DNA from 3 places in the Bradyrhizobium sp. USDA 4538 genome. Region 3 is predicted to be linked to each of the others. Evidence: predicted binding sites of a transcription regulator. Region 3 holds the regulator's gene; each other region holds the start of a gene.
The links. The regulator PhoB, encoded in region 3, activates phosphate uptake and scavenging genes when phosphate is short. The targets are predictions, from matches to a motif close to TGTCATNNANCTGTCAT.
Positions count from the first base shown of each region.

Region 1: a site for PhoB is predicted at 5,122-5,138, ahead of phnF (phosphonate metabolism transcriptional regulator PhnF). Genes of this name have one in related genera too.
Region 2: a site for PhoB is predicted at 7,810-7,826, ahead of J2R78_RS40100 (acetoacetate decarboxylase). Genes of this name have one in related genera too.

Region 1 covers NZ_JALJZE010000001.1:1,062,801-1,072,956, forward strand. The annotation lists gene J2R78_RS04625 (alpha-D-ribose 1-methylphosphonate 5-triphosphate diphosphatase) at 1-477, opposite strand, end outside; gene phnL (phosphonate C-P lyase system protein PhnL) at 491-1,189, opposite strand; gene phnK (phosphonate C-P lyase system protein PhnK) at 1,198-1,995, opposite strand; gene J2R78_RS04640 (alpha-D-ribose 1-methylphosphonate 5-phosphate C-P-lyase PhnJ) at 1,988-2,872, opposite strand; gene J2R78_RS04645 (carbon-phosphorus lyase complex subunit PhnI) at 2,869-3,972, opposite strand; gene phnH (phosphonate C-P lyase system protein PhnH) at 3,976-4,584, opposite strand; gene phnG (phosphonate C-P lyase system protein PhnG) at 4,589-5,050, opposite strand; gene phnF (phosphonate metabolism transcriptional regulator PhnF) at 5,167-5,892, shown strand; gene phnE (phosphonate ABC transporter, permease protein PhnE) at 6,028-6,876, opposite strand; gene phnE (phosphonate ABC transporter, permease protein PhnE) at 6,873-7,757, opposite strand; gene phnD (phosphonate ABC transporter substrate-binding protein) at 7,841-8,773, opposite strand; gene phnC (phosphonate ABC transporter ATP-binding protein) at 8,853-9,668, opposite strand; gene J2R78_RS04685 (chloramphenicol acetyltransferase) at 9,880-10,156, shown strand, end outside.
Region 2 covers NZ_JALJZE010000001.1:8,675,252-8,685,407, forward strand. The annotation lists gene J2R78_RS40075 (IS4 family transposase) at 31-1,116, shown strand; gene J2R78_RS40080 (acetyl-CoA C-acyltransferase) at 1,550-2,746, shown strand; gene J2R78_RS40085 (MFS transporter) at 2,988-4,292, shown strand; gene J2R78_RS40090 (carbohydrate porin) at 4,320-5,636, opposite strand; gene J2R78_RS40095 (transporter) at 5,685-6,704, opposite strand; gene J2R78_RS40100 (acetoacetate decarboxylase) at 6,847-7,629, opposite strand; gene J2R78_RS40105 (patatin-like phospholipase family protein) at 7,869-9,032, shown strand; gene J2R78_RS40110 (acyl-CoA carboxylase subunit beta) at 9,138-10,156, opposite strand, start outside.
Region 3 covers NZ_JALJZE010000001.1:4,521,818-4,531,973, reverse strand. The annotation lists gene J2R78_RS20395 (GcrA family cell cycle regulator) at 92-604, shown strand; gene J2R78_RS20390 (IS4 family transposase) at 878-1,963, shown strand; gene phoB (phosphate regulon transcriptional regulator PhoB) at 2,196-2,906, opposite strand; gene phoU (phosphate signaling complex protein PhoU) at 3,052-3,768, opposite strand; gene pstB (phosphate ABC transporter ATP-binding protein PstB) at 3,875-4,693, opposite strand; gene pstA (phosphate ABC transporter permease PstA) at 4,690-5,535, opposite strand; gene pstC (phosphate ABC transporter permease subunit PstC) at 5,540-6,529, opposite strand; gene pstS (phosphate ABC transporter substrate-binding protein PstS) at 6,759-7,769, opposite strand; gene J2R78_RS20355 (ATP-binding protein) at 7,905-9,218, opposite strand; gene J2R78_RS20350 (lysylphosphatidylglycerol synthase domain-containing protein) at 9,303-10,156, opposite strand, start outside.

The DNA.
Region 1 (10,156 bases), 3.5 Mb from region 3:
GTCGATCAGTTCCTTGGCCTCGGCGACCACGTCCGGCATCGGGACCTCGCAGCGCAGATGCAGGAAGTGATCGGCGCGCAGCAGATTCTCCTCGCGCGCCGCCGCGATCGCCGCCGCCAGCACGCCGGCGCGACCGTCGACATCCTCGGCGCCGTCCTCGCGCCAGACCCGCAGCGAATCCAGCACCGTGGTGATGCCTGAGGTCGCGAGCTGCCCGTCATAGGAGATCACGGCCGCGACCGGATTCCAGAACACCTTCGGCCGCGGCACATAGTGCATCTCGAGATGGTCGGTGTGCAGCTCGATCAGCCCGGGCATCAGGAGGTCGCCGCCGGCATCCTCGGCGGCCTCGGGTGCCCTGCCCTCGCCGAACTCGGCGATCTTTCCATCAGCGATCGCGACCCAGCCCTGCTCGATCACGCGATCGGCGAGGACCAGCCGGGCGTTGCCGATGATGGTGTCTTGCTTGGCGGTCATTTCAAACGGTCCTTCAGGCAGCAGCCGCGAACGAGGTCACATCGACGATGCGGTCGGCAATCAGATGACGGATTTCGTCGTCATGGACAATGGCGACCATCGCGACGCCCTTGGTTTTCTTCTCCGCGATCAGCTCGACCACCACGGCGCGATTCGCCGCATCGAGCGAAGCGGTCGGCTCGTCCAGCAGCAGGATCGGCAGGTCCACGATGAAGCCGCGTGCGATGTTGACGCGCTGCTGCTCGCCGCCGGAGAAGGTCGAGGGCGGCAAGGTCCACAGCCGCTCCGGAATGTTGAGCCGGCGCAGCAGCTGGCCGGCGCGCGCGCGGGCCTCCTCGCGCGCCACGCCGTTGACGATCAAAGGCTCGGCGACGACGTCGATCGTCGCCACCCGCGGCACGGCGCGCAGGAACTGGCTGACATAGCCAATGGTCGAGCGGCGGATGCTCAGCACCTGGCGCGGCTCGGCGGTGGCAAGGTCGACAACCTTGCCGTGATGGCGGATGCCGATCCGGCCGCTGTCGCAGCGATAGTTGCCGAAGATCATCTTCAGGATGGAGGATTTGCCGGCGCCCGACGGGCCCGACAGCACCACGCACTCACCCGGATCGGCGTGGAACGAGACGCCGCGCACCACAGGCAGTTCGACGCCGCCCTGCAGATGCATGGTGAAGGTCTTCTCGGCGTTGGCAAGTTCGATCATCGCGGTCATTGGCACGCTCATGGCGGAAGAATCGAGGAAACGAGCAGCTGCGTATAGGGCTCACGCGGATCGTCGAGCACCTGGTCGGTGAGGCCGGTCTCGATGACGCGGCCGCCCTTCATCACCATCACGCGATGCGAAAGCAACCGCGCCACCGCCAGATCGTGGGTCACGACGATCGCGGCAAGCCCGAGCTCGCTGACGAGGTTGCGCATCAGGTCGAGCAGGCGGGCCTGCACCGAGACGTCGAGGCCGCCGGTCGGCTCGTCCATGAACACCAGCCGCGGCTCGGTGACGAGGTTGCGGGCGATCTGCAGCCGCTGCCGCATGCCGCCGGAATAGGTCTTTGGCGCATCGTCGATGCGGCCGGTATCGATCTCGACCCGCTCCAGCCAGGTCGACGCGGTGTCACGGATGCGGCCGTAATGATTCCAGCCGACCGCCATCAGCCGCTCGCCGACATTGGCGCCGGCCGAGACGCCCATGCGCAGCCCCTGCGCCGGGTCCTGGTGCACGAAGCCCCAGTCGGTGCGAAACAGGAAGCGCCGCTCGGCCTCGCCGAGTTCAGCGAGATCGCGCAGCACGCCGTCGCGCATCCGGTAGCACACCCGGCCCGCGCTCGGCGCGAGCTGCGCCGAGAGCAGCTGCAGCAGCGTCGACTTGCCCGAGCCGGACTCGCCGACGATCGCCAGCACCTCGCCGGGATAGAGCGCGAACGAGACGTCGCGGCAGGCCGCAAGCCGGCCGTAATTCTTGGCAAGCCCCTCGGCCACCAGCAACGGCTCGTCGTTGTCGAGGCTCGAGAGCTCAGACATGCGCCTTCTCCTTGTGCGGCGCTGCGCTCTCGGTGCCGTGATGGCCGGCGGCCTGGCGCTGCTCGCAGAAGTCCGTGTCGGAGCAGACGAACATCCGCCCGCCCTTGTCGTCGGTGACGATCTCGTCGAGATAGGAATTGTCGGCGCCGCACAGCGCGCAGGGCGCGTTGAAGCGGTAGCGCGTGAACGGGTGATCCTCGAAGTCCAGCGACACCACGGTGGTGTAGGGCGGGATCGCGTAGATGCGCTTCTCGCGGCCGGCGCCGAACAGCTGCAGCGCCGCGCAATTGTCCATCTTCGGATTGTCGAATTTCGGCGTCGGCGACGGGTCCATCACGTAGCGCGCGTTCACCTTCACCGGATAGGCGTAGGCGGTGGCGATATGGCCGAAGCGCGCGATGTCCTCGTAGAGCTTGACGTGCATCAGCCCGTATTCGGCGAGCGCGTGCATGCGCCGCGTCTCGGTCTCGCGCGGCTCGAGGAAGCGCAGCGGTTCGGGGATCGGCACCTGATAGACCAGCACCTGCCCGGCATGCAGCGACGCCTCTGGAATGCGGTGCCGGGTCTGGATCACGGTCGCGTCGGTGGTCGAGGTCGTGGTCGCGACACCCGCGGTCTTGCCGAAGAACTTGCGGATCGAGATCGCGTTGGTGGTGTCGTCCGAGCCCTGGTCGATCACCTTCAGCACGTCGTCGGGACCGAGGATCGCGGCCGTCACCTGCACGCCGCCGGTGCCCCAGCCATAGGGCATCGGCATCTCGCGGCTCGCAAACGGCACCTGGTAGCCGGGGATCGCGATCGCCTTGAGGATCGCGCGGCGGATCATCCGCTTGGTCTGCTCGTCGAGATAGGCGAAATTGTACGTCGGCGCGTTCATTCCGCGGCCTCCTGCATTTCCACGGCCTCGTTGGCTTCCGCGAACTCCTGCCGCAGCTTGCGCAAGAGACCGAGCTCGGACTGGAAGTCGACGTAGTGTGGCAGCTTGAGATGCTCGACGAAGCCGGTCGACTGGACATTGTCGGAGTGCGACATCACGAACTCCTCGTCCTGCGCCGGCGCCGCCGCCTCCTCGCCGAGCTCACGCGCACGCAGCGCGCGATCGACCAGCGCCATCGACATGGTCTTGCGTTCGCTCTGCCCGAAGGCGAGGCCATAGCCGCGGGTGAAGCACGGCGCCTCAGTCGTCGAGCCCTTGAACTGGTTGACCATCTGACACTCGGTCAATTCGATCGAGCCGAGCGGCACGGCAAAGCCCGCGTCCTCGGCGAAGAACTCGACCTCGACCTCGCCGAAGCGGATCTCGCCGGCGAACGGGTGATTGCGACCGTAGCCGCGCTGCGTCGAGTAGCCGAGCGCGAGCAGGAAGCCCTCATCGCCGCGCGCCAGGTTCTGCAGCCGCAAATCGCGATCGGCCGGAAAGCTCAACGGCTCGCGCGTGAGGTCGCCGACCGGCGTGTCGCAATCTGCCTGCGGCGAGGATTCGATTAGACCGTCACGGCCGAGAATGTCGGTCACCCGCGGCGTGGCGGCCTGCGAGGCCTCCGCGGTCGCCGGCTGCTCCGGCACAAAGCCTTCCGCGAGCTGCGGATCGAGCAGGCGATGGGTGTAGTCGAAGGTCGGCCCCAGGATCTGGCCGCCCGGAACGTCCTTGAAGGTCGAGGAGATCCGCCGCCGCACCTGCATCTCGCCGGTGTTGACCGGCTCGGTGGCGCCAAAGCGCGGCAGCGTGGCACGGAAGGCGCGGACCAGGAAGATCGCCTCGATCATGTCGCCGCGCGCCTGCTTGATCGCGAGCGCCGCGAGCTCGCGGTCGTAGAGCGAACCTTCGGTCATCACGCGATCGACGCCGAGCGCGAGTTGCTCGGAAATCTGTGCCAGCGTCACCTCGGGCACCTCGCGGTCGCCGCGCCGCTCATGCGCGAGCAGACGATGGGCGTTCTCGATGGCGCGCTCGCCTCCCTTGACGGCTACATACATCGCTCACACTCCGCTTGCGATCAGCCGCGTGGTGCGCGGGATCGCCACAATGGCATCGTCATGGACCAGCACGACATCGATGCCGCGCGGGAACAGGGCTTCGTTGATCGCAAGCCGCTGGAACAGGTCGCGCGGCTTGATCATCGCCTGCAGCACGGCGCTGCCGTCGATGCCGGGCCCTTTCAGCTCGAAGGCCGGCCCCTGCGACAGGCTGTCGACCTGCAGGATCAGCGTGGTCGACCGGTCAGGATATTCGCTGCTGCCGAATGCGAAGCGATCGAGCGCCGGCAGGCTCGCGGCATCGCCGATCAAAGCGAAGCTCGCGATCGAGGAATCGGCCACCACCGGCGCGCTGGCGTGAAACTTCAGCCAGCGGGCGACGTCCGGCGTCGCCGACATCGCAGCGTCAAGCCAGATCGGCGTGTCGTGATCGAACAGCGTCAGCGCGATCGCGGCCGAGCCGCGCATCATGCCGGCGGGCGTTCCCACGCTCGCGGCGACGCGCTGCACGCTGCCCGGGCGCGCCATCGCATCCATCACGGAACGGAAAGTCGATTGCGCCGACAGCACCTTGTCGGCAAAGCCCGCGGGCATTTCGGCAATCGTCGTCATTGCATCATCCCTCACCGCGCACCATCGTGTAGAAATCGACCCGCGTCGCCGCGGTTTCCGCCGCCTTGCGGCCGCGTTCGGCGTTCATGGCGACGCGCAGCGGCGCGATCACCTTGACCTCCACCTCGCCGGACAGTTCCGCCGACTGCACCATGGCATCGCACAGCGCGATCATCTGCGCCTTCCGCGCGTCGCGGCCGAGCGTGTAGCCGAAGCCGACCTCGCCGGTCGCAAGCCGCACCGCCGCGCGCGACACCGTCGCCTCGCCGAGATTGAACGGCGCACCGTCGCCGCCGATCCGCCCACGCAGCATCACAAGGCCGTTTTCCGGCTCACGCAGGTTCTCATGCGCGGGCACCGCGATCGCCGCCAGCCTGCCGGCGATATCAGCAGCGGCGGCGTGCGCCAGCACCGTCATCGCGGCCTTGCGCTGGGCCTGTTTGCTGTTTGGTCCGGTCGAACTCATGGGCAAACCTTTGGGCAACCTTGCTTGCATCAAGTTGTCTATGATACTAGACAACTTGATAGCGGAGCGCCATGACTGTTTCGTGACAAACCAAAGATTTCTGGTATCACCGCGCCATGAGCATGCAGGAAAGTTCCGGCGTCGCCTTGTGGCGGCAGGTCGCCGACGGCATCGAGCGCGGCATCGCTGACGGCCGCTTCGCCGCCGGCGAAAAGCTGCCCGGCGAGATGGAGATCGCCGAGACGTACCGGGTCAACCGGCACACCGTGCGGCGGGCGCTCGCCGCATTGGCGGAGCGCGGCCTGGTGCGCGCGGAACGCGGTAGCGGCACCTATGTCGAAGCCCAGCGCCTCGCCTATCCCTTGCGCTCACGCACGCGATTTTCCGAGATCGTCGGCGCCGGCGGTCACGAGCCGCGCGGCCAGCTGATCGATGCGAGCAGCGACACCGCCAATCGCGAGATTGCGCGCGAGCTCGGCCTGAAGATCGGTGCGCCGCTGATCCGGATCGAAGCGGTGCGGCTCGCCGACCGGACGCCGATCTGCGTCTCCACCACCTGGCTGTCGGCCGAGCGGTTTCCCGATGCCGGCAGCGTGTTCGCCAACGTCCGCTCGATGACGAAGCTGCTCGGGCATTACGGCGTCAAGGACTACCACCGCGCCTCGACCCGGATCACCGCGGCGATCGTCGATGCGACCGACGCCGCGCGGCTCGACCTGCCGCTGGGACGGCCGGTGCTGGTGGTCGACGCCACCGACGTCGACATGCTGGACCAGCCGCTGGTGACCAAGCGCTCGCGCTTCGCCGCCGAGCGCGTGGAGTTTCTGGTCGAGAACGGCTGACGTGCTTCTGCTCCCTCGCCCCGCTCTTGCGGGGAGAGGGGCCGCCTCCACAAAGCGGATAAATATGAGTGCGGGGAAACACCCCTCACCCGGATTGCTGCGCAATCCGACCTCTCCCCGGGGCGAGGTAACTTTCTATACCACCGCCCTTTGCCCGATGATCGCAAAGCGCAGCTTGCTCGAGATGAAGTCGATCGCGGCAACCGCGATCAGGATCATCAGGATCAGGAACGATACTTTCTGCCATTCCAGCACGCGGATCTGTTCGGCAAGCTGCAAGCCGATGCCGCCCGCGCCGACGATGCCGATGATGGTCGCCGAACGCGTGTTCGACTCGATGAAGTAGAGCACCTGCCCGGCGATCACGGGCAACACCTGCGGCAGCAGGCCGAAGCGAATCTCGTGCAGCGCATTGCCGCCGGACGCGCGGATACCCTCGACCTGCTTGCGATCCGCGGCCTCGATCGCCTCCGAGAACAGCTTTCCGAACGCACCGAAGTCCGACACCATGATCGCCAGCACGCCGGCGAACGGACCGAGGCCGACGACGTTGATCCAGACCAGCGCCCAGATCAGCGTATCGACGCCGCGGATCGAGTCCAGGAAGCGGCGCACCGGAAAGCGGATCAGGTTCGAGGGGATGATGTTGCGCGCCGCCAGCAGGCTGACCGGGAGTGCCAAAACCGCGGCAAGCGTGGTGCCGAGCACCGCGATCGACAGCGTCTCGCCGAGCGCCTGCATGTAGAGCGGGAACGACGAGCCCGGATTCGGCGGGAGCATCAGCATGGTGATCCAGCCGAGCTGGCCGAGGCCCGCGATCAGCCTGGACGGCGAGAAATCGAGATCAACCAGTCCGAACACGAAGATCGCGAGCGCCGCCACGATCATGGCCGGCATCGCCAGCCGTGCCGATGTGGGACGTTCGAAGACGTCGGGGTACTTCGCGCGCAGTTCCGCGGTGTCCGGCCTCGGCATCTGGCTCATCGACGGGTCTCCTTGCCGAACAGCCGGCCGCGCAGCCAGCCGGTCGAGATGTCGATGATGAAGACGGTGACGATGATGGTGATGAGGATGGCGCTGACGTCGGAATAGTAGAACTTGCGGATCGCGACCACCAGCTCCTGGCCGATGCCGCCGGCGCCGACGAAGCCCATCACCGACGCCTCGCGGACGTTGATCTCGAAGCGCAGCAGCGCATAGCTGGCATAGCCGGCCGAGACCTGCGGCAGCACGGCAAAGCGCATGCAGGACAGCCAGCTCGCGCCGGTGGAGCGGATGCCCTCGACCGGCTTCATGTCGGCATTCTCGACGATCTCGGCGAACAGCTTGCCGAGCGCCCCGGTGGTGTGGATCGCGATCGCCAGCACGCCGGCCATCGGCCCGAGGCCGAACGCGATCACGAAGATCAGCGCGAACACGATGCCGGGGACGGTGCGCGCGAATTCCAGCAGGCGGCGGATCGTGAAACGTACCCATGGGCCCGGCGACGTATTCTGGGCCGCGAAGAAATTGAGCGCGAAGGCGAGCACCGCACCCGTCAGCGTGCCGACATAGCTGATCAGGATCGTCTCGCCGAGCATCTTCAGCCACTTATGCCAACCCCAGAACCATTCGGCGGGATCGGTCCAGACCCGCGCGCCGGAATCCAGCGTCAGGATGCGATCGAAATAGCTGACGAAATTGCCGAAATAGGTGAACAGCGTGCGCAGGTTCACTTCCGCGCCGAACGCCGCGATCACCAGCACCGCACAGAATGCCGCCGTTGCCAGCGCGGCCTTCAACCGCTTGCGTGCGACGGACTTGCGGTAGGCGTCCTCCAGCGTCGCCAGTTGCTGCGCTGGAAGAATGGATACGGCGGTCGCCATCGACGCGTGCCAGTCCGGTTCGGAGTTGAGTGGAGAGAAAGGGCCGGGCTATACGCCCGACCCTCGTGACGTCAGGCGTGCGATCAGCTCGCCTTCTTTCGCAAACCGTCGACGAACTTGATCAGCTCGATGGTGCCGTCCCAATCCTTGGTGGTGGCGGGATGGAAGCCCTTCTTCTGACCGTCGGACAGACGGTCGAAGGCGGCCTTGTCCTTGGTCGGGGCGTCGAAGAAGGCCTTTGCGATCGCGGCCTTCAGGTCCTCCGGAAGATCGGTGTTGTACGCATAGGGGCCGTTGATGATCAGCGCCGACTTGTGGATGATGCGGAAATCATCCTTCTTCATCGCCGAGCCGTCGGCATTCTTCAGCATGCCCTTGGTCAGCATCTGGGCGAGCGTGGAATCGTCCTCGTTGGTCCACTGGTTAGCGGCCACATCAACGGTTCCCTGCGACAGCGCCAGGACGGCGTTCTCGTGGCTGCCGGTGAACACGACCTTGCCGAAAAAGCCTTCGGCGTTCGCGATGCCCATCTTGTTCAGTTCGAAGCGCGGCACGTTGTTGCCGGACGTCGAGTTCGGATCGACCAGGCCGAGATTCTTGCCCTTCAGGTCCTCGACGGTCTTGTACGGGCTCGACGCCTTGACGAAGAACACCGAGTAATAGCCGGTCGAACCGTCGGCGTTCATATCGTTGGCGAACGCGTCGGTCTTGACGCCGGTCAAGCGCGCGCGAGAGAACGAGGCCGAGCCGTAGCTGGCGATCTGGATGTTGCCGGCGCGCTGGCCTTCGATGACGGCCGCGTAGTCGTTGGCGATGCGCAGTGTGACCTTCACGCCGAGCTCCTTCGACAGATACGCCACGAACGGCGTCCAGCGCTCGGTGACGCCGGAGGCGTTCTCGGCCGGCACCACCGCGAAGGTGAGCTCCGGATACTTTGCCTTCCAGTCCTGCGCGGAGGCCGAACCGGCAAATGCCAGCGCGGCGGCGCCAGCCAGAATGATGCGACGAGTGAACATGACTACCCCTCTTTTGTTGTAGTTGCACCTGTTGGCCGGGCAAAATGCCCGGCCTCCCAGATTGAAAAATGCGCGACGCTCAGGCCGCGGCTGCGGTGCCGAGTGCCGGCGCAGTTGCACCGTCGGGCGCGGGCAGCGGTGCTGCGCCGATGACGTCATTGGCCTCGAGGTCATAGAGCTCGCGGGCGATATGGTCGGTGAGCGCCGCGGGGGCGCCATCGAACACCACGCGACCTGCGGCCATGCCGACCAGGCGGTCGCAATAGGTCCGCGCCAGGTCGAGCGAGTGCAGATTGCAAAGCACCGTGATGCCGAAATGCTTGTTGATGCGCAGCAGCGCGTCCATCACGATCTTGGTGTTGCGCGGATCGAGCGAGGCGATCGGCTCGTCGGCGAGAATGATGTCGGGCTCCTGCACCAGCGCGCGGGCGATCGCGACGCGTTGCTGCTGGCCGCCGGAGAGCTGGTCGGCGCGCTGTGCCGCCAGCTGGGCGATGTCGAATTGCTCGAGCGCCGACAGTGCGAGCGCCCTGTCCTGCTCCGGCCAGACCTGCGCCAGCGAGCGCCATGACGGAATCTGGGCCAGTCGGCCCATCAGCACGTTGGTCAGCACATCAAGGCGGCCGACCAGATTGAACTGCTGGAAGATCATCGCCGAGCGCGCGCGCCACCGCCGCAGTTCCTTGCCGCGCAACGCGGTGACGTCGGTGCCTTCGAACAGGATACGGCCGGAGGTCGGATCGGCGAGACGGTTGATCATCCGCAGCAGCGTCGACTTGCCGGCACCGGAGCGGCCGATCACGCCGACAAAGCTGCCGGGCGCGATCGAAAAGGACGCGTTGTCGACTGCGGCTTTCGTGCCGAAACGGCACGTCAAACCTTCCACCACCAGCATGTAATGCTCCAACCGCGCCTCGTTGGGCCATCGCTATCCCCGGCGTTTTACAGTTATGTGACGACAGCGCTGCGGTGCGGCGATCGTCCACACCCCTCCCTTGTCGCTCCCTTGCCGTCATCGCAACGTCATGATGTTGTCATCAAGCATCCCGATGACGAGCGCGCATCCCCCGGAAGCCCAAGATTCTTGAAGATTTGCGGAGGCCCTGATGGCCGGAAAAACACTCTCGGTTGTGCCGACCGTCGACCCGACCGCGTCGGTCCGTGAGAGCAGGCTCGGCAAATATACCGAGGTCGGCGCGCGCACGATCCTGCTCGAAGTCAGCATGGATGACTATTCCTACGTCGTGAACGACAGCCAGATCACCTACACCTCGATCGGCAAGTTTTGCTCGATCGCGGCGATGACCCGCATCAACCCCGGCAACCACCCGATGCATCGCGCGACTCAAGCGCATTTCACCTACCGCGCCAGCGCGTATTTCC
Region 2 (10,156 bases), 4.2 Mb from region 3:
TTCCAAGATGGAATGGCACACGAATCGCTTGTGAACAAAGATTGGGCGCGCGTTGTCGCCCGACTTGGCGGAGCCGAGGCTCTGAACATTAGCGCGCGCAAGACGAAGGCGTTTGTCCGTCCGCGGGAGATCAGCAATGCGGTCGACTTGCTGCGCCTGATCTTGGCTTATTGCCTTGGTGAGAAAGGGCTGCGGTTGACGGCGGCATGGGCCACGTCGGTTGGGCTTGTCGATATCTCCAACGTGGCTCTGTTGTATCGCTTACGTCAGTGCGGAGATTGGCTGGCAATCTTGGTCGAGCAGGCGCTTGCCGCCGCGGCGCCGAAGGCGAGCCGCGGTCGTCTGATCCGTATTGTTGACGCCACGACGGTCCCCAAGGCTGGGACGAGCGGCAGGAACAAGAACGCAGTGTGGCGTATCCATAGCGCGTTCGATCTTCCGCAGGAGCGCTTTGGTCACTTCGAACTGACCGATCAGCGAGCGGGCGAGACGCTGGATCGGATACCGGCGGTTGCCGGTGAGATCCGTCTTGCCGATCGCGCCTATCTGCAACCGGAGCGCATGGCGCATCTCGTCGATGCCGATGCGGACTTCGTGATCCGGGCCGGCTGGAAGAGCGCGCGCTGGCTCGATGCCGAAGGTAATCTTGTTGACCTCACTGCCGAACTGCGCAACGCCTCGGCGCGTGGCCTGATCGATCGGCCGATTTGGATAAAGCGCAAGTCAGGTGCGCCGCCGCTCGCAGTGCGTCTGGTTGCCGCGAAGAAGCCGGCGCAAGCTGCTGCGGCTGCGCGACGCAAGGCGCGCCGGACTGCACAAAAGGGAGGTCATCAGCTCTCCAGGCAAACACTTGACGCCGCAGATTGGGTGATCCTGGTGACCTCACTCAGGCCAGAGGACTTCACGACTGCAGATATCCTCGCCCTCTATCGGCTGCGATGGCGCATTGAGCTCGGCTTCAAGCGGCTGAAAAGCCTGATTGGCCTGAAGGGACCTCCCGGAACCGACGAGCGGTCCGCCAGACCCCATATCCTCGCTCATCTGCTGATCATTCTATTGCTCGAGCCGCTCGTCGACGAACTCGAAGACTCTCCCCGCTTGGCCGACGCCGCCTGACCCACCCAGTGACGTGGCGTCTGCTGCGCCAGCTCGTAGCTTCGCTACGGCAAGCGATCATTCCACAGCCCGCAATCGCTCTACTCTGCAGAGCCAGTCACGCTCTCCGGCGACATCTACGCGAGCCACCCAGACATAAGCGCCACTATCAGACTATGATCAAACTATCTTAGCGCCTATGGGCGAAGGCCAGGACCCATTATCCCGAATGCGAATTGCCTCGCTATGCTGGGGCCGCTACCCTCCAACAACACAAGTCGGTGGTTATTGGTCCTGGCTTTCGCCAGGAGGACATTGGTGATGGCGGAACGATCCCATCCCCAGCTCATGCGAACACGACATTTTGTCATGAGAGCCGCAGTTGCATTTTTTGCATTGCATTATATGATGACAATAATTCAATCAAATTCCCGGCATTGAAGGGACTCCTGCCATGGCAACCAGCACCGATCCCGTCGTCATCCTCTCCGCCGTCCGCACCCCGCTCGGCCGCTTCATGGGCGAGCTCGCGCCGCTGCCGGCGCACAAGCTCGGCTCGCATGTGATCGGGGCTGCGCTCGAACGCGCAAAACTTGCGCCCGAGCGCATCGACGAGGTGTTCATGGGCAACGTGCTGCCCGCCGGCCAAGGCCAGGCCCCTGCCCGCCAGGCCGCGCGCGGCGCCGGACTGCCGGATGCCACCGGCGCCACCACCGTCAACAAGGTCTGCGGTTCCGGCATGAAGGCGACCATGCTGGCCCACGACATCATCAAGGCCGGCTCGGCCGAGATCGTGCTGTCCGGCGGCATGGAGAGCATGAGCAATGCGCCGTATCTGTTGCAGAAGGCGCGCGGCGGCTATCGCGCCGGCCACGACCGCATCATCGATCACATGATGATGGACGGGCTCGAGGACGCCTACGAGACCGGCCGCTCGATGGGCGATTTCGGCGAGGCGACCGCGGAGGCCTATCAGTTCACCCGCGCCGACCAGGACGCGTTCGCGATGGAGACGTTGAGCCGCGCCCGCAAGGCGGTCGAGGGCGGCGCCTTCAAGGCCGAGATCGCGCCGATCACGCTCGCCGAGAAGGCCGGCCCGCGCATCGTCGCCAATGACGAGCACCCGCTGAAGGTCGATCCGGCAAAAATCCCCGGCCTGAAGCCGGCGTTCCGCGCGGGCGGCACCATCACGCCGGCCGCCTCCTCGGCCAATGCCGACGGCGCCGCAGCGCTGATCCTCAGCCGGCGCTCGCTCGCCGATCGCGACGGACTGCCGGTTCTGGCCGAGATCAAGGGCCACGCCACCCACAGCCAGGAGCCGCAGTGGTTCACGACGGCGCCGATCCCGGCGATCAGAAAACTGCTCGACAAGGTCGGCTGGAGCGTCGGCGATGTCGACCTGTTCGAGATCAACGAGGCGTTTGCGGTGGTCGCGATGGCGGCGCAGCGCGACCTCGGCATTCCCAGGGACAGGCTGAACATCAACGGCGGCGCCTGCGCGCTCGGCCATCCGATCGGCGCCACCGGCGCGCGGCTGATCGTGACGCTGCTGCACGCGCTGGAGGCGCAGAACCTGAAGCGCGGCGTTGCCGCGCTGTGCATCGGCGGCGGCGAAGCCACCGCGATCGCGGTGGAGCGGGTCGCGCACTGATCCGGTATGCCGTCATTGCGAGCGAAGCGAAGCAATCCATCTCTTTTCACAAACCGAACGATGGATTGCTTCGTCGCTTCGCTCCTCGCAATGACGGCTAGTTATGAAAGGCGTCCATGAGGCAGTACGACGGCCTGGCGTCTGAGTCCGAAAACGAGGGAACTATGGCATTTTAGACATGGCTCCTCCGTGCCATATTGCGCATCACGCAAAGCTTTCACCGCAATCGATCCGGAACACAATGATCTCGAACTGGCTTGCTTCCACCCTCGCCCGCCGCAACATCCACTACGGCTGGGTGATGGTGGCCGTGACTTTCCTTGCCGCGCTGATCTCCGCCGGCACCGTCGGAGCGCCCGGCGTGTTCATCGTGCCCCTGCAGAAAGAGTTCGGCTGGTCCACCGCCGAGATTTCCTCGGCGCTGTCGATCCGCTTCATCCTGTTCGGGCTGATGGCGCCGTTCGCCGCCGCGCTGATGAACCGCTACGGCCTGCGCAACGTGACGCTGGCGGCGCAGCTGATCGTGGTCTGCGGCCTATTGGCCTCCCTCGCCATGACCCAGGTCTGGCAGCTCATCCTGCTGTGGGGCGTCGTGATCGGAATCGGCACCGGGATGACCGCGCTGGTGCTCGGCGCGACCATCGCGGCACGCTGGTTCGTGGCGCGGCGCGGCCTCGTGGTCGGCATCCTCACCGCGAGCGTCGCGACGGGCCAACTCGCCTTCCTGCCGCTGCTTGCGACACTGACCGAGCGCTACGGCTGGCGTGTCGCGCTTGGGCTGGTCTGCGTCATGCTCGGCGTCGCCGCCTTTGCCGTGCTGATGGTGATGCGCGACCGGCCGAGCGACGTCGGCCTGCGTCCGTTCGGCGACGAGGGCACCGCGCCGCTTGCCGCGCCGCCACCGGCCAATGCGCCGATCGTGGCCGCCGCGCTCGGCACGCTGCGCGACTCCGCGAAATCCTCGGTGTTCTGGATCCTGTTCGCGACCTTCTTCGTCTGCGGCGCCTCGACCAACGGCCTGGTCCAGGTTCATTTGATCCCGATGTGCCTCGATTACGGCATCCCGCAGGTGCAGGCAGCGAGCCTGCTCGCCGCGATGGGGATCTTCGATTTCTTCGGCACCATCGTCTCGGGCTGGCTGTCGGACCGCTACGACAACCGCTATCTGTTGTTCTGGTATTACGGCCTGCGCGGGCTGTCGCTGCTGTTCCTGCCGTTCTCCGACTTCACGTTCTACGGACTGTCGCTGTTCGCGATGTTCTATGGCCTCGACTGGATCGCGACGGTGCCGCCGACGGTGCGCCTCACCGCGCAGCGCTTCGGCGCCGAGCGCGCCAATCTGGTGTTCGGGTGGATCTTCGCCGGCCACCAGCTCGGCGCAGGCGCCGCCGCGTTCGGCGCCGGACTGTCGCGCACGATCTATCAAAGTTACCTGCCGGCGTTCTTCATTGCCGGTGCGCTGTGCATCTTTGCCGCGCTGATCGCGCTGGCGATCGCGCGGCCGCAGCCGAAATCGGTGGCGGTGCCGAAGCCGGTCGCGGCCTGAGGTCGCTTCCCGCGCGACGTGCGCCGGTCAGTACGACAGGATGGTGCGCATCCCGAACACCACGCTGTCCTTGATCCGATGCGTTTGCGTCGGATCGTTGGGATCGACGGCGCCGCCGCCGGGATGGGCGATGTATTGAAACATCGGCTGCATGGTGAAATTCGGGTTCACCACGTGCTGGTAGGTGATCTCGAGAATCGCCTCGTAGTCGCGGATCGGATACGGCGTGCCCGTGAAGATCTGGGTGTCGCGGTCGAGCGCACGCGCGGCGTCCGAAATCCTGGCATAGATCGCGGCGATGCCGAACCGATCGTCCGGATATGTCTCGCTGAAGCCGGTGAACAGGAAGCCGCCGTCGACATAGGTGCTGATCAGGTTGCGGTCCGATGGGCTGACCGAGGCGCGCATGAAGAACGCGACGCCCTTGTCAGCGTCCGGCCTGGCGCGCGCAAGCAACTGCTCGTAGACCATGAAGATGCCGTTGTCCCGCCGCAGCCAGCGCGTGTCGCCGGAGCTGTCGGGATCGGCGAGCGACAGCCCGTCGGCCGAGAAGCGCTGGTCGGCGAACGAGCCCATGTGATACCAGGCGCCGCCGGTGATGGTCGCCGGCAGCCGGCTCTCGCCGATCTCGAACTTGTATTTGAGCTGGCCGATCCACCACGGCGGATCGTTGGCCCGGAAATTCAGCCCGTGGGCGTTCAAGATCTGCGGATCGTCCGTCCCCTGCGGCGGCGAAGCCGAACCGTCGAACAGCGCCAGATAGGCGGTGATGCGGTCGGACAGATTGGCCTTGATCCGGATGCCGGGCACGGCGAGTGGCGGCGACGGTCCGCCGGCCGGCAGAATGGTGCCGACAATGCCGGGCCAGCCCAGCGCCGAATTGATGAAGATGTCGTCGTACTGGCTGTCGATGAACTCGACGTCCGAGCCCTGCTGGCCGACGCGCACCGAGAGTTTGCCGCCGAGCAGCTTCTGCTCGATCCAGAATTCATAGAGCCTCGTCGCCGGCAACGACTCGACGCCGGACACCAGGAACAGGTTGCCGACATAGCTCCGCGACAGCCCGTCGCCGTGGATCTGGTACATGTTGGCGTGGAAGGTCGCGCCGGTCCAGCCGATCGCCTTCTCGAGGTCGATGGTGGTGCCGAGATCGAGACGGCCGGTAAAGGCCGCGCCATTGCTGACGCCGCCGGAGACGTTAGCAAAACCCTCCCCGATATAGGTCAGGCTGAACTGGTAGCCGGCCTCCTCGAGCGCAGCCCGCGTATCCGCAATCCGGTCGGCGGCCGGCTTGTCCTCCGCATGCGCCGGCGCGCCGAGCGCGAGGGCCGCGGCCACCAACATCGCGCGGGAAAGAACTCTGCACATCGGGAATACCGCGGTGCGCTCGCGCTATTTGACGATGCCGAGCCGCCGCATCAGCAGATAAGCCAGCAGCGCCGACCCGATCAGAAGGCCGGCCGCGACCAGGAACCCGCTGTCGACGTCGGTCAACGGCAATCCCTTGGTGTTCATGCCGAAGATGCCGGTGACGAGCGTCGGCGGCAGCAGCATCATGGTGACGACGGACAACGCGTGGAGGTGCTTGTTGCTCTCCTCCTCGAGCTTGAAGCGCAGCTCCTCCTCGAGCAGGCGGCTGCGCTCGTGCAGTTCCACGATGTCGTGGTCGAGGCCGTCGAGCCGCTGCGCGAGCTTGCCGGCCTGCAGCCGCAGCGCCGGACTGAGATTGTCGGTGTTCTTCTGCTCGAGCCGGTGAAACAGCACGCGCAGGCCGGCGAGCTGGCGATGCAGGCGCACGCAGGTGCGGCGCATCCGGCTCAGATTCTTGCGCAGCTCCGATCCGGTATCCTCGGCGAGCACCCGCTCCTCGATCGCATCGATATCGGTGCCGATTTTGTCGGCCATGCGGTCCATGGTGTCGGCGATCTCGTCGACGATCTTCTCCAGCAGCGCCGCGACGCTGCCGACGCGATGGCCGCCCTCGAGCACGCGGCGTGTCGCATCGGCGGAGCACAGCGCCTGATGGCGGCCGCTGACCAGGAGGCGTTCGGTCATCGCAAAGCGGAGAAAGCCGGTCTCCCGGGTCGCGGCGTCGATATCCCGCACCAGATCGGAAAACACGCCGTAGACGCAATTGTCGACGACGTGGATCTGCTGGAAATTGTCATTCGACAGCAGCAGGTCCCGCGCCAGCTGCGGGATGTGCATGTTGGCGAGCCATGCCCGGGTGCGAACGTCGGTCAGGTTGAAGTGCAGCCACAGCCTTCCGTCATGGCTCGGTTCGATCGGCGCATCGATCGGAAGCGCCTCGGCACGGCCGTCGTGATGCAGGCGGAACGCCCAGACCAGACCGGGGACCGCCTCGCGGGTCAGCAGCGACCCGACCGGAGCGGGAGGTGGATCAGCCAGCATGGCCCGCCCCCAAGGCAATCGATAACGCAACCGCGCGAAATGACATGTTCAAGACCTCGCCCACGCGCAACGCTGAGCAAGCGCGTCCCTTCGACGCAACATAGGAGGACGCGCCTGTTACAGTTTTATGTCAGCGACCGCCCTACTCCGCGGCCAGGCCGGTCGGCGCCGCCTCCGCAGCCTCCTTGTTGTAGTCATGCACGACGCGGCCGAACGGCAGCGTCAGATCGGCGAGGAAGTGGTGCGCGCCGACGACACGCTTGACCGGGAAATCGGCGACCGGTGCATTGACATGCGGCACCAGGTGAAGCCGGCCGGGTCCGATCCAGGAGCCCTTGACGACGATGTCGGTCAAGTTGATCGCGACCAGCTGGCAGACCTCGAGATGGCCGTCGACGCCGGGGATCATCTTCAGATTAACTTGCGTCTTCGACAGCGTCGCGCGGGTGACGTCGCCATTGCCCGCCATGCTCTCGTGCTTGTAGCCCATCGTGCCCATCGCAACGAGCTGGCCGGCATATTCCAGCGTGCCGGTCAGCGTGTCCTTGACGATCTCGAGCTTGGGATGAGCGTACTTCTTCGGAAAGCCCCAGATCTCGCGGCCGGCCGCGATCGGCGGATCATCGTCGAGATACATCTGGCAGACGAAGTTGACCTCTTCGCCATGCAGGCGCGCGGGGATCACGAGGCCGGACTCGGTGTAGCTGCCGAAGCCGAAGCTGTCGGGCATCTTGATCCATTCGTAATGCACGATCGCCTGCTCGATCGACTCCAGCGGCTCGGGCAGGCCGGCGCGGATCAACTCCGGATCGGTCTCATAGGTGATGACGAGGAATTCGCGATCGATGAAGCGATACGGACCGGCGGGATAGCTCGGGCCGGCGGCCGGCATCGACGGAAGCTTGAGCAGATCTTCCCTGCGCATCGCAATAACCCCTGTTTGAAAAGTTTGCGCGGAAGCTAACGGCCGAGATTGACAGCGATGTGAGGAATTTCCGTCAGGCGCATGACCGCGGTTACGCGTCGTGACCCGCGTCGCGCTACTGGGGCCAATGCTAACCATGCAGGCAGCCATGCCGGATGCGCCTTGCGCGGCCGCCGCAATTGTCATCACGGCGTCATCGGCGCGCTGAATTCTCGCCGCGAATTTCTGGAGTGTCTGATATGGACGCGCGAACCCCGCATTTCGACGACGTCGAACACGCGACGCCGGGCTGGCGTCCAGAAGGCTGCGATCGTGTGGCCCTGGTCCTGCAGGGCGGCGGCGCGCTCGGCGCCTATCAGGCCGGCGTCTATCAGGCGCTGCATGAATCCAACATCGAGCCGGACTGGGTCTGCGGCGTCTCGATCGGCGCGATCAACTCGGCGATCATCGCCGGCAATCCGCCCGAAAAGCGGCTGGAGCGGCTGCACACATTCTGGGATCGCATCACCAGCCGCAAGATCTGGCACTACACTCCGGACGGCGACGTCTTCCGCAAGGCGCGCAATTTCACCAGCTCATGGCTGACGACCACGCTCGGACAACCCGGCTTCTTCACCCCGCACCAGGCCAATCCGTGGTTCAGCCCGGCCGGCGCGCGCACCGCCACCAGCTACTACGACACCACGCCGCTGCGCGAGTCCTTGCTCGAGCTGGTTGATTTCGACCGCATCAATTCCAAGAAGATACGCTTCGCGGTCGGCGCAGTGAACGTGCTCTCCGGCAACTTCATCTATTTCGACAATGCCCATGACGAGATCATTCCCGAGCACATCATGGCGAGCGGCGCGCTGCCGCCGGCGCTGCCGATGGTGAAGGTCGGCACCGATCATTTCTGGGACGGCGGCATCGTGTCCAACACGCCGCTGCAGCATCTGCTCGACCAGGAAGACAACATGAATTCGCTGGTGTTCCAGGTCGACCTGTTCTCGGCGCGCGGCGCGCTGCCGCGGGACATCCAGGACGTGATGGCCCGGCACAAGGACATCATGTATTCGTCGCGCACCCGCTACAACACCGACGTCTATCGCAAGACCTACAATCTGCGCACCGCCCTGCACAATGCGCTGGGAAAAATCCCCGACGATCAGCTGTCGGACGAGGAGCGCCAGCTCAAGAAGGCAAACGCCCGGTTGCCGGGCATCACGCTATTGCAGCTGATCTATCAGCAGAAGGCCTATGAGGGCGACGCCAAGGATCACGAATTCTCCGGCACCTCGATGCGCGAGCACTGGGTGAGCGGGCACGAGGACACCAAGCGCTCGCTGAAGCGGCGCGAATGGATCAAGATGCCCGAGAACGGCATGGGCATCGTGATCCACGACGTGCATCGCGAAGCGGAGTAAATACGTGTCGTCATTGCGAGGAGCGCAGCGACGAAGCAATCCATACCTCAGCACATGGTTATATGGATTGCTTCGCTGCGCTCGCAATGACGATTGAGGCGCCGCTTACGGCCGCGTCGACATGTTGCTCGGCGGACCAGCCTTGCGGATCGGTTCGGCGAGGCGCGCGAACTCGCAGAGCAGCGAGCGCGTCTTGCGCGGATCGATCACCTCCTCGACCCAGAACTTCTCGGCCGAGCGGAACGGCGAGCGCAGCTTGTTGAGGCGATCCTCGATCTCGCGCAGTTTGGCGGCGGGATCGGCGGCCGCATCGATCTCGGCGCGATAGGCCGCCTCGATGCCGCCTTCCAGCGGCAGCGAGCCCCAATAGGCCGACGGCCACGCATAGCGCATCGAGAAGCGGTTGGCCGGCTGATGCACCACGCCGGCGACGCCGAAGGCGTTGCGGATGATGATGGTGCACCAGGGCACCGTGCTCTGGTTGACCGCCGCCATCGCCCGCACGCCATGGCGGATGGTCGCCGTCTTCTCCGCCTCGAGCCCGATCATGAAGCCCGGGCAATCCATGAGATAGACCACCGGCAGATGGAAGGTCTCGGCGAAGTCGACCCAGCGCACCACCTTCTGGCAGGCGTCCGCGGTCCACGAGCCGCCATAGTGGAACGGATCGCTGGCGAGCAGCAGCACCGCCCTGCCCTCGATCCGTGCCAATCCGGTGATGATCGGGCGGCCGAAATTGGTGCCGACCTCAAAGAACGAGCCCTTGTCGACGACGGCATCGATGATCGGCCGCATCTTGTAGACCTGCCGGCGGTTGCGCGGCACGGCGGTGAGCAGCGATTCCTCTGCACGCTCCGGATCGTCGGTGCAGGGAATGGTCGGCGGCAGATCGTAGACCGACGACGGCAGATAGGACAGGAAGCGCCGCGCGTAGTCGAACGCCTCCTCTTCGGTCTCGACGGCCTGATCGATCGCGCCGGCGCGGGTCTGGATGTCGGCGCCGCCGAGCTCTTGCTTGGTCAGATCCTGACCGAGGCGCTTCACCACCGGCGGGCCGGCGACGAACATCGCGGAGCTCTTGGTCATGACCGAGTAGTGCGTGGCGGCAAGCCGTGCGGCACCGA
Region 3 (10,156 bases):
CTAAGGGATTCTGGCCGCAGGGATATTTGTCCAGATTGGCTCGCAGCGCCGCTCCAATGATTGGCCGGCGCTACGCGAAGGGAAGAATGCGATGACTGTATTGACCTGGTCCGACGATCGCGTCGAGCAGCTGAAGAAACTCTGGGAGTCCGGCCTGTCGGCCAGCCAGATCGCGGCGGAACTTGGCAATGTGACGCGAAACGCCGTGATCGGCAAAGTGCATCGGCTCGGCCTCTCCGGCCGCGCCAAGGCACCCTCCACGGCCGCGCCGCGGCAGCGCAAGGCTCGCCCGGCCCAGCACATGATGCGGGTGGCGCGTCCGGTCTCTCGCGGCAACACCGCGCTGGCGCACGCCTTCGAGGTCGAGATGGAGCCCGATCCGATCTCCTACGACAATGTGGTGCCGATGAGCCAGCGGCTCTCGCTGCTGGAGCTCAACGAGGCCACCTGTCATTGGCCGGTCGGCGATCCCTCGAGCCCGGAATTCTTCTTCTGCGGCGGCAAGGCGCTCGCCGGCCTGCCCTATTGCGCGCATCACTCGCGCGTCGCCTACCAGCCCGCCGCCGATCGCCGCCGGCCGTCGGCGAAACCGCAGATCAAGTGAGCACTCGGGAAAACGACGGAAGACCTCAAAAACAAATCCCCGCGAAAGCGGGGATTTTTTTGTGTGATGCGTAGCCCATTACATCACCGGCGTCGTCCCGGCGAAAGCCGGGACCCATAACCACTAATGCGTGTTGTTAGAAAGCCGTCTGGCCGCGTGCCGATTGCACTGGCCGCGGCGTATGGGTCCTGGCTTTCGCCCATAGGCGCTAAAATAGGATTTGCGCCTTGGATTCGCTTGTGATTCCAAGATGGAATGGCACACGAATCGCTTGTGAACAAAGATTGGGCGCGCGTTGTCGCCCGACTTGGCGGAGCCGAGGCTCTGAACATTAGCGCGCGCAAGACGAAGGCGTTTGTCCGTCCGCGGGAGATCAGCAATGCGGTCGACTTGCTGCGCCTGATCTTGGCTTATTGCCTTGGTGAGAAAGGGCTGCGGTTGACGGCGGCATGGGCCACGTCGGTTGGGCTTGTCGATATCTCCAACGTGGCTCTGTTGTATCGCTTACGTCAGTGCGGAGATTGGCTGGCAATCTTGGTCGAGCAGGCGCTTGCCGCCGCGGCGCCGAAGGCGAGCCGCGGTCGTCTGATCCGTATTGTTGACGCCACGACGGTCCCCAAGGCTGGGACGAGCGGCAGGAACAAGAACGCAGTGTGGCGTATCCATAGCGCGTTCGATCTTCCGCAGGAGCGCTTTGGTCACTTCGAACTGACCGATCAGCGAGCGGGCGAGACGCTGGATCGGATACCGGCGGTTGCCGGTGAGATCCGTCTTGCCGATCGCGCCTATCTGCAACCGGAGCGCATGGCGCATCTCGTCGATGCCGATGCGGACTTCGTGATCCGGGCCGGCTGGAAGAGCGCGCGCTGGCTCGATGCCGAAGGTAATCTTGTTGACCTCACTGCCGAACTGCGCAACGCCTCGGCGCGTGGCCTGATCGATCGGCCGATTTGGATAAAGCGCAAGTCAGGTGCGCCGCCGCTCGCAGTGCGTCTGGTTGCCGCGAAGAAGCCGGCGCAAGCTGCTGCGGCTGCGCGACGCAAGGCGCGCCGGACTGCACAAAAGGGAGGTCATCAGCTCTCCAGGCAAACACTTGACGCCGCAGATTGGGTGATCCTGGTGACCTCACTCAGGCCAGAGGACTTCACGACTGCAGATATCCTCGCCCTCTATCGGCTGCGATGGCGCATTGAGCTCGGCTTCAAGCGGCTGAAAAGCCTGATTGGCCTGAAGGGACCTCCCGGAACCGACGAGCGGTCCGCCAGACCCCATATCCTCGCTCATCTGCTGATCATTCTATTGCTCGAGCCGCTCGTCGACGAACTCGAAGACTCTCCCCGCTTGGCCGACGCCGCCTGACCCACCCAGTGACGTGGCGTCTGCTGCGCCAGCTCGTAGCTTCGCTACGGCAAGCGATCATTCCACAGCCCGCAATCGCTCTACTCTGCAGAGCCAGTCACGCTCTCCGGCGACATCTACGCGAGCCACCCAGACATAAGCGCCACTATCAGACTATGATCAAACTATCTTAGCGCCTATGGGCTTGCGCCGGGACGACGCCGTGTTGCGGTTTATGAATGCCGCATGGCCGTTACGGCTGTGGCTCGGCCTTGGCAAAGCGGTCGTCGAGCGCGTAGCCGGCGCCGCGCACGGTGCGGATCGGATCCTGCTCGCGGCCCGGATTGAGCAGCTTGCGCAGGCGGCCGATATGCACGTCGACGGTGCGCTCATCGATGTAGATGTCGCGGCCCCAGACGCTGTCGAGCAGTTGCTCGCGGCTGAACACGCGGCCGGGATGCTCGAGGAAGAATTCGAGCAGGCGATACTCGGTCGGCCCGAGATCGATCGGACGGCCCGAGCGCGCCACGCGGCGCTTCTCGCGGTCGAGCTCGATGTCGCCATAGGTCAGCACGGTCGCAAGCCGCTCCGGGCTGGCGCGGCGCAAGAGGCCCTTCACCCGCGCCAGCAGCTCCGGCACCGAGAACGGCTTGACGATGTAATCGTCCGCGCCGGTGGCAAGCCCGCGCACGCGCTCGCTTTCCTCGCCGCGCGCGGTCAGCATGATGATCGGAAGCTGCTTGGTCTCGGGCCGCGCCCGCAGGCGGCGGCACAGTTCGATGCCGGACAGGCCCGGCAGCATCCAGTCCAGCACCACGAGGTCGGGAACGCGCTCCTTCAGCCGTGTATCCGCATCGTCGCCGCGCCCCACCGTCTCGACATCGTAGCCTTCCGCATCGAGATTGTAGCGCAACAGCGTCGTCAGCGCTTCCTCGTCTTCGACTACCAGAATGCGTGCGCTCATCGGTCTAAGTTCTTTCTCTGTGGTGATCCGTTGCCCAGACGCAAACCGAAACGCTTACTTCCTTGAGCATAGTCCCCGCGGAAACGATTTGTCGCGAGGATCATCCAGTTTCGCTCTTGCCGGTTCCGTGCTTGCCGATCATGCCTCAGTTGCCCGGCACCGTGGTGGCAAAAGTGGTCATGTCCCCCTTCGGGCGCTTGTCGGTGATCTGCTGGCCCTCGATCATGTAGAACACGGTCTCGGCGATATTGGTGGCGTGATCGCCGATCCGCTCGATGTTCTTGGCGCAGAACATCAGATGGATGCAGAACGAGATGTTGCGCGGATCTTCCATCATGTAGGTGAGCAGTTCGCGGAACAGCGAGGTGCAGATCGCATCGACCTCCTCGTCGCCCTTCCAGACGTTCATCGCCGCCGGCAGGTCGTGCGCGGCATAGGCGTCGAGCACCGACTTGACCTGCGACAGCACGAGGTCGGTCATGTGCTCGAGGCCGCGGATCAGCTTCAGCGGCTGGAAATCGCTCTCCAGCGCCGCGACGCGCTTGCCCATGTTCTTGGCGAGGTCGCCGATCCGCTCGAGATCGGTGGCGACGCGCATCGCGCTGACGATCTCACGCAGGTCGATCGCCATCGGCTGGCGGCGCGCGATCGTCAGCACCGCGCGCTCTTCGATGTTGCGCTGCAGATTGTCGATCTCGATGTCGGCGGCGACCACGCGCTTGCCGAGCGCGACGTCGCGACGGATCAGCGCGTCGACCGACTCGGTAATCATTCGTTCGACCAGGCCGCCCATCTCGGCGACCAGGCGGGTCAACTCCTGCAGGTCGCTGTCGAATGCCTTGGCGGTATGTTCAGAAGCCATCGCTTGTCTCCCTCAACCATGATCCCGGGGATCATGGCTTCGTGTCCTGAATTTTAGCATGACCTGATCGGAAAACCGGTTTCCACTTTTCCGGATCATGCGCCGGTCAACCGAACCGGCCGGTGATGTAGTCCTGGGTGCGCCGATCGCTCGGTGAGGTGAAGATCTTGTTGGTGTCGTCGAACTCGATCAGCTCGCCGAGATACATGAAGGCGGTCTTGTCGGAGACGCGCGCCGCCTGCTGCATGTTGTGGGTGACGATCGCGATCGTGTAGTCCTCGGAGAGCTCCTGGATCAGTTCCTCGACCTTGGCGGTCGAGATCGGGTCGAGCGCCGAGCACGGCTCGTCGAACAGGATCACCTCGGGGCGCACCGCCACGGTGCGCGCGATGCACAGGCGCTGCTGCTGGCCGCCGGAGAGCGACAGGCCGGAGGCGTTCAGCTTGTCCTTGACCTCGTTCCACAGCGCGCCGCCGCGCAGCGCCTTCTCGACCCGGTCGTCCATCTCGGACTTCGAGATCTTCTCGTAGAGGCGGATGCCGAAGGCGATGTTCTCGTAGATCGTCATCGGGAACGGCGTCGGCTTCTGGAACACCATGCCGACCCGCGCGCGCAGCAAGTTGAGGTCGAGCTTGGGGTCGAGAATGTTGGTCTGGTCCAGCATCAGCTGGCCGACCGCGCGCTGGCCCGGATACAGGTCGTACATCCGGTTGAAGATGCGCAGCAGGGTCGACTTGCCGCAGCCGGACGGGCCGATGAACGCCGTGACGCGGTTGGTGCCGAGCGTCAGGTTGATGTTCTTCAGCGCGTGGTGCTCGCCGTAATAGAAGTTGAGGTTGCGCACCGTGACTTTCGGCGGCGCTTCCGGCAGCGGAACCTGGGGAATGTGGCCTGCGGCAGTCGTGGAGACGGAAAGCTCGGTCATTTTGCGGCCCTTTCGGCACCAAGGATACGCGCGCCGATATTCAACGCGAGCACGGTGAATGTGATGAGCAGCGCGCCGCTCCACGCCAGCTCTTTCCAGTAGGCGTAGGGGCTCTGCACGAAGTTGTTGATGGTCACTGGCAGGTTGGCCATCGTCTTGGTCAGATCCAGGCTGAAGAACTGGTTCGACAGCGCGGTGAACAGCAGCGGCGCGGTCTCGCCGGCGACGCGGGCGGTCGCCAGCAGCACACCGGTGATCAGACCCGATCGCGCGGCACGATAAGCGATCCGCTTGATCACCAGCGAACGCGGCAGGCCGAGCGCGGAGGCGGCCTCGCGCAGCGGATTGGGCACCAAGAGCAGCATGTCCTCGGTGGTACGCAGCACGACCGGGATCACGATCACCGCGAGCGCAAGACTGCCTGCGATCGCTGAGAAGCCGCGCATCGGCACCACCACCGCACCATAGATGAACAGGCCGATGATGATCGAGGGCGCGCTGAGCAGGATGTCGTTGATGAAGCGGATCACCGAGGTCAGCTTGTCGTGCTTGCCGTATTCGGCGAGGTAGGTGCCGGCGAACAGGCCAAGCGGCGCGCCGATGCCGACGCCGATCACGGTCATGATGACCGAGCCGACGATGGCGTTGAGCAGGCCGCCTTCGGTCGAGCCGGGCGGCGGCGTGTTCTGGGTGAACAGCTGCACGCTGAGGCCGGCAAGGCCGTTATAGAGCAGCGTGATCAGGATCAGCGCCAGCCAGGTGACGCCGAACAGCGCCGCACCGACACAGAGTGCGCGGATGACGATGTCGCTGCGGCGGCGGGATTTGTAGATCGGGTTCATGGCGTTACTTCCCCGCCTTCTTTTCAAGCCGCATCAGCATCAGCCGCGCGCCGGCGAGCACGAAGAAGGTCAGCACGAACAGCAGCAGGCCGAGCAGGATCAGGCCGGACTGGTGCAGGCCGTCGCTCTCGGCGAATTCGCTGGCGATCGCCGCCGAGATCGTGGTGCCCGGCGCGAAGATCGACGACGAGATCCGGAACGAGTTGCCGATGATGAAGGTCACCGCCATGGTCTCGCCGAGGGCGCGGCCGAGCGCCAGCATGATGCCGCCGATCACGCCGACGCGGGTGTAGGGGATCACGACGCTGCGAACGACTTCCCAGGTGGTGCAGCCCATGCCGTAGGCGGCCTCTTTCAGCACCGGCGGCACGGTCTTGAACACGTCGACCGAGATCGCGGTGATGAAGGGCAGCACCATGATCGCAAGGATCAGCGCGGCGTTGAACAGGCTGAGATAGGACGGCGGGCCTGCGAACACCGCGCCCAGCACCGGGACGCCCTCGAAGATCCGGATCATGAAGGGCTGGAACGTGTTGGCCAGGAACGGGCCGAGCACGAAGAAGCCCCACATGCCGTAGATGATCGAGGGGATGCCGGCGAGCAGCTCGATCGCGATGCCGATCGGGCGGCGCAGCACTTGCGGGCAGAGCTCGGTGAGGAACACGGCGATGCCGATGCCGACCGGAATGGCGATCAGCATCGCGATGACCGAGGTAATCAGCGTGCCGTAGATCGGGCCGAGCGCGCCGAGCACCGGCGGATCGGCCGAGGGCGCCCAGCGCTGCGTCCACAGGAAGGCGAAGCCGTATTCCTTCATCGCCGGCCAGGCGCCGACGATCAGCGACAGGATGATGCCGCCGAGGATCAACAGAACCGAGATCGCCGAGATACGGGTGATCCAATAGAAGGTGAGGTCACCAAGCTTGAAGGCGCTGAGGGCCTTGGCGCGATCGTAAGGTCCCGCGGCTTCCATCACATCGCTCTGAACAGCCATGTCTGCCACGCCAATCCCCTCTTTAGTATGCAAAAGCCACGCAAACCGCTACGCCCCGAAGCGATCTTCACTGACGCATTTGGCCGGGCGTCGTCGTTCCAGCCACGCCCCTTGAGGCGCGAACCCCGGCCTCGATCCCGCGCTTGTCGCCGCGGTGATGGAGGCCGGGTCTTGGTCGCTCAACCTGTGCCGCGATCCTGTCGGCACAGGCCCTGTCGCAGCGTCGGACTTAGCTCTTGATGTCCGACGACCAGGTCTTCTCGATCAGCTTGACGACCGAGTCCGGCATCGGAATGTAGTCGAGCTCTTCGGCCGCCTTGTCGCCCTTCTCGAAGGCGTACTTGAAGAACTTGAGCGCTTCCTGCGAGGCCGCCTTGTCGGTCGAGTCCTTGTGCATCAGGATGAAGGTCGCCGCGGTGATCGGCCAGGAGGCTTCGCCCGGCTGGTCGGTCAGGATCACGTAGTAGCCGGGAGCCTTGGCCCAGTCGGCATTCGAGGCGGCAGCCTGGAAGGCAGCCATGGTCGGCTGCACGGTCTTGCCGGCCTTGTTGACCAGCCCGGTGTAGGTCAGCTTGTTCTGCTTGGCGTAGGCATACTCGACATAGCCGATCGCGTTCTTGGTCTGGCTGATGTTGCCGGCAACGCCTTCGTTGCCCTTGGCGCCGACGCCGACCGGCCACTCGACCGCGGTGCCGGAACCGACCTTGGACTTCCAGTCGGCGTTCGACTTGGAGAGATAGTCGGTGAAGTTGAAGGTGGTGCCCGAACCGTCCGAACGGCGCACGACGGTGATGGCATCGCCCGGCAGGGGCAGCTTCGGATTGAGCTTGGCGATCGCCGCGTCATTCCACTTGGTGATCTTGCCGAGATAGATGTCGCCGAGCACTTCGCCCGACAGGATCAGGTCGCCCGGCTTGATGCCTTCGAGGTTCACGACCGGGACGATCGCGCCCATCACCATCGGCCACTGGACGAGGCCGTCCTTCTCGAGCTGCTCGTGCTTGAGCGGCGCGTCGGTGGCGCCGAAGGTCACGGTCTTGGCCTGGATCTGCTTGATGCCGGCGCCGGAGCCGATCGACTGGTAGTTCAGACCGTTGCCGGTCTCCTTCTTGTAGGCGTCAGCCCACTTCGAATAGATCGGAAACGGAAACGTCGCGCCCGCGCCGGTAATATCGGCAGCGAAGGCCGACGTCGAAGCGGCGATCATGCCGGCTGCGACGATTGCTTTGATGAAATTCATGGGTGGTCTCCATCCTGTGAGCGAAGCGCCGAATGCGCCCGATCGCGCTCACGCCGGTCCATCTAGGAGCGGTCGGTGCTGCTTTTACGAAGGTTGGATGACAGTTGGATGACAACGCTAAGCGGCTGAAAACGCTCAGCTTTGAGTTGGTAACGGGGTCTTCGGCCGGGGAAAACAGGCGGTAAAAGTGGCGCCGTTCTTCGGCACGCTCTCGATCAAAAGACGCCCGCGATGACGGTTAAGAATATGTTTCACCAGCGATAATCCGAGGCCCGTTCCGCCCTGGTTGCGGCTGTCGCCGACGTCGACCCGGTAGAAGCGCTCGGTCAGCCGTGGCAGGTGCTCCGGGGCGATGCCGGGGCCGAAATCCCGTACCATGACACGGATTTCGGGGGTCCCTTCGCCCGATGCGCCCGAAACGGCCTGATTCAGCGACACTATGACGCGGCCCCCGGAGGCGCCGTATTTGAGGGCATTCTCGATCAGGTTCTCGAACAGGCGGAGCAGTTCCTCGCGGTCGCCGGCGATCATGACCGGGGCCTGAGGCAGGTCGACCTCGATCTCGACCTGGCGCTCGCTCGCCAGCGCCTCGAGCCCGTCGGCGACCTGGCGGATGATCGGCACGATATCGATCGAGGCCTCGGGCCGCACATGGGCCGACAGCTCGACCCGCGACAGCGACAGCAAATCGTCAATCAGCCGCGCCATACGGGTCGCCTGGGTGTGCATGATGCCGAGGAAGCGCTCGCGCGCCCGCGCGTCCTCACGCGCCGGCCCCTGCAGCGTGTCGATGAAGCCGGACAAGGCGGCGAGCGGCGTGCGCAGCTCGTGGCTGGCATTGGCGACGAAATCGGCGCGCATCTCCTCGACCCGGCGCAGTGGCGTCAGGTCGTGGAAGGTCATCAGCATGCACTTCTCGGTGCCGCCGAACTGGGTCGGCACCGGCACCGGCGTGATCACCAATTCCATCCAGCGATCGACCGGAACGTGGTCGGTGTAGGTGGCGCGGCGCGGCTCGGTGGTCGCGATCGCCTCGCGCAGCGCGGTGATGATCTCCGGCGAGCGCAGGGCAAATTGCGCCAGTTCGTTCTTGCGCAGCGCGGGCGCGAGCTGCGCCGCGGCGGCGTTGAGATGGATGACGCGGCCGGCGCGATCGAGCAGCACGGCCGGATCCGGCATGCCGGCGACGACCGCGCTGACGGCGGCGGCCTCGACCGGATTGACGCCGCGGACATCCTCGCGCGAGGTTCCGGCATCATGCAGCCGCCACGGCACCAGCGCCGCGGCCGCGATGCAGACGAACACGGCGCAGGCGCGCACCAGCGACAATTCGCCAAGCGCGACCACCACGCTCAAGGCCAGCGCTGCGGCAAGCAGGATCAGCGCGGAGTGGCGCAACCGGTCGGGCCAGGGCGAGAAGATGGAGGAATGCGAATCGTCAATTGCCATCGCGGCGGCTTTCATCCCGTCGGTTCATGTCTCGCCCAGGCGCGGTCATAGCGACCTTCCCTCGGGAGGCATCGGGCCGCTTCATCAGACCCCGGAATCACCGCGCTTTCGAACCAGAACCGCCTCATGGTGCGGCTCGGCGCGGGGACCCGAATCAGCCTGCGGCAGCCGTTTGAGTCGGGCGCCGACGATAACCTCCCGAAACGTCAGCAAGATTACAGATATGACGAAGGGCGCAATATAGTAGAGGAGCCGGAACAGCAGCATACCGCCGAGCAGGTCCTCGCGGTCCATCTGCCAGAGGCCGACCAGCATGGCGGCGTCGAACACCCCGAGGCCGCCGGGGGAGTGGCTGGCGAAGCCGAGCAGGGTCGCCGACACGAAGATGACGGCGACCACGACGAAGCCGAGATTTGGCTCGTCCGGCACCAGCACGTACATCGCCAGCGCGCAGAAGCCGAGGTCGAGGATGCCGATTGCGATCTGCAGCAGCGTCAGCGGGCCACCCGGCAGGGTCACCGTCCAGGGGCCGCGGCCGACCACCCGCGGCTGGGTCCAGACCCAGACCACATAGGCGACCAGCGCGGTGATGATCGCGAATGCCAGCGCCCGGTTGAGCCAGGGCGGCAGTTGGTCGATGTTGGCGGCGGCCTCGGGGTGGTAGGCGATGCCGAGCCCGAGCACCGCGGCATTGCCGAGCCAGAAGGTGAGCCCGGCGAGAAAGCAGATCTTGGCGACGTCGATCGCGTTCAACCCCCACGCCGAATAGATCCGGTAGCGCACCGCGCCGCCGGTGAAGACGCTGGCGCCGACATTGTGGCCGATCGAATAGGAGGTGAAGGCCGCGAGCGCGTTGATGCGATAGGGCACATGGGCGTGGCCGATCGCGCGCACCGCGAACAGATCGTAGAAGGTCAACGTGAAGTAGCCCGCCGCGA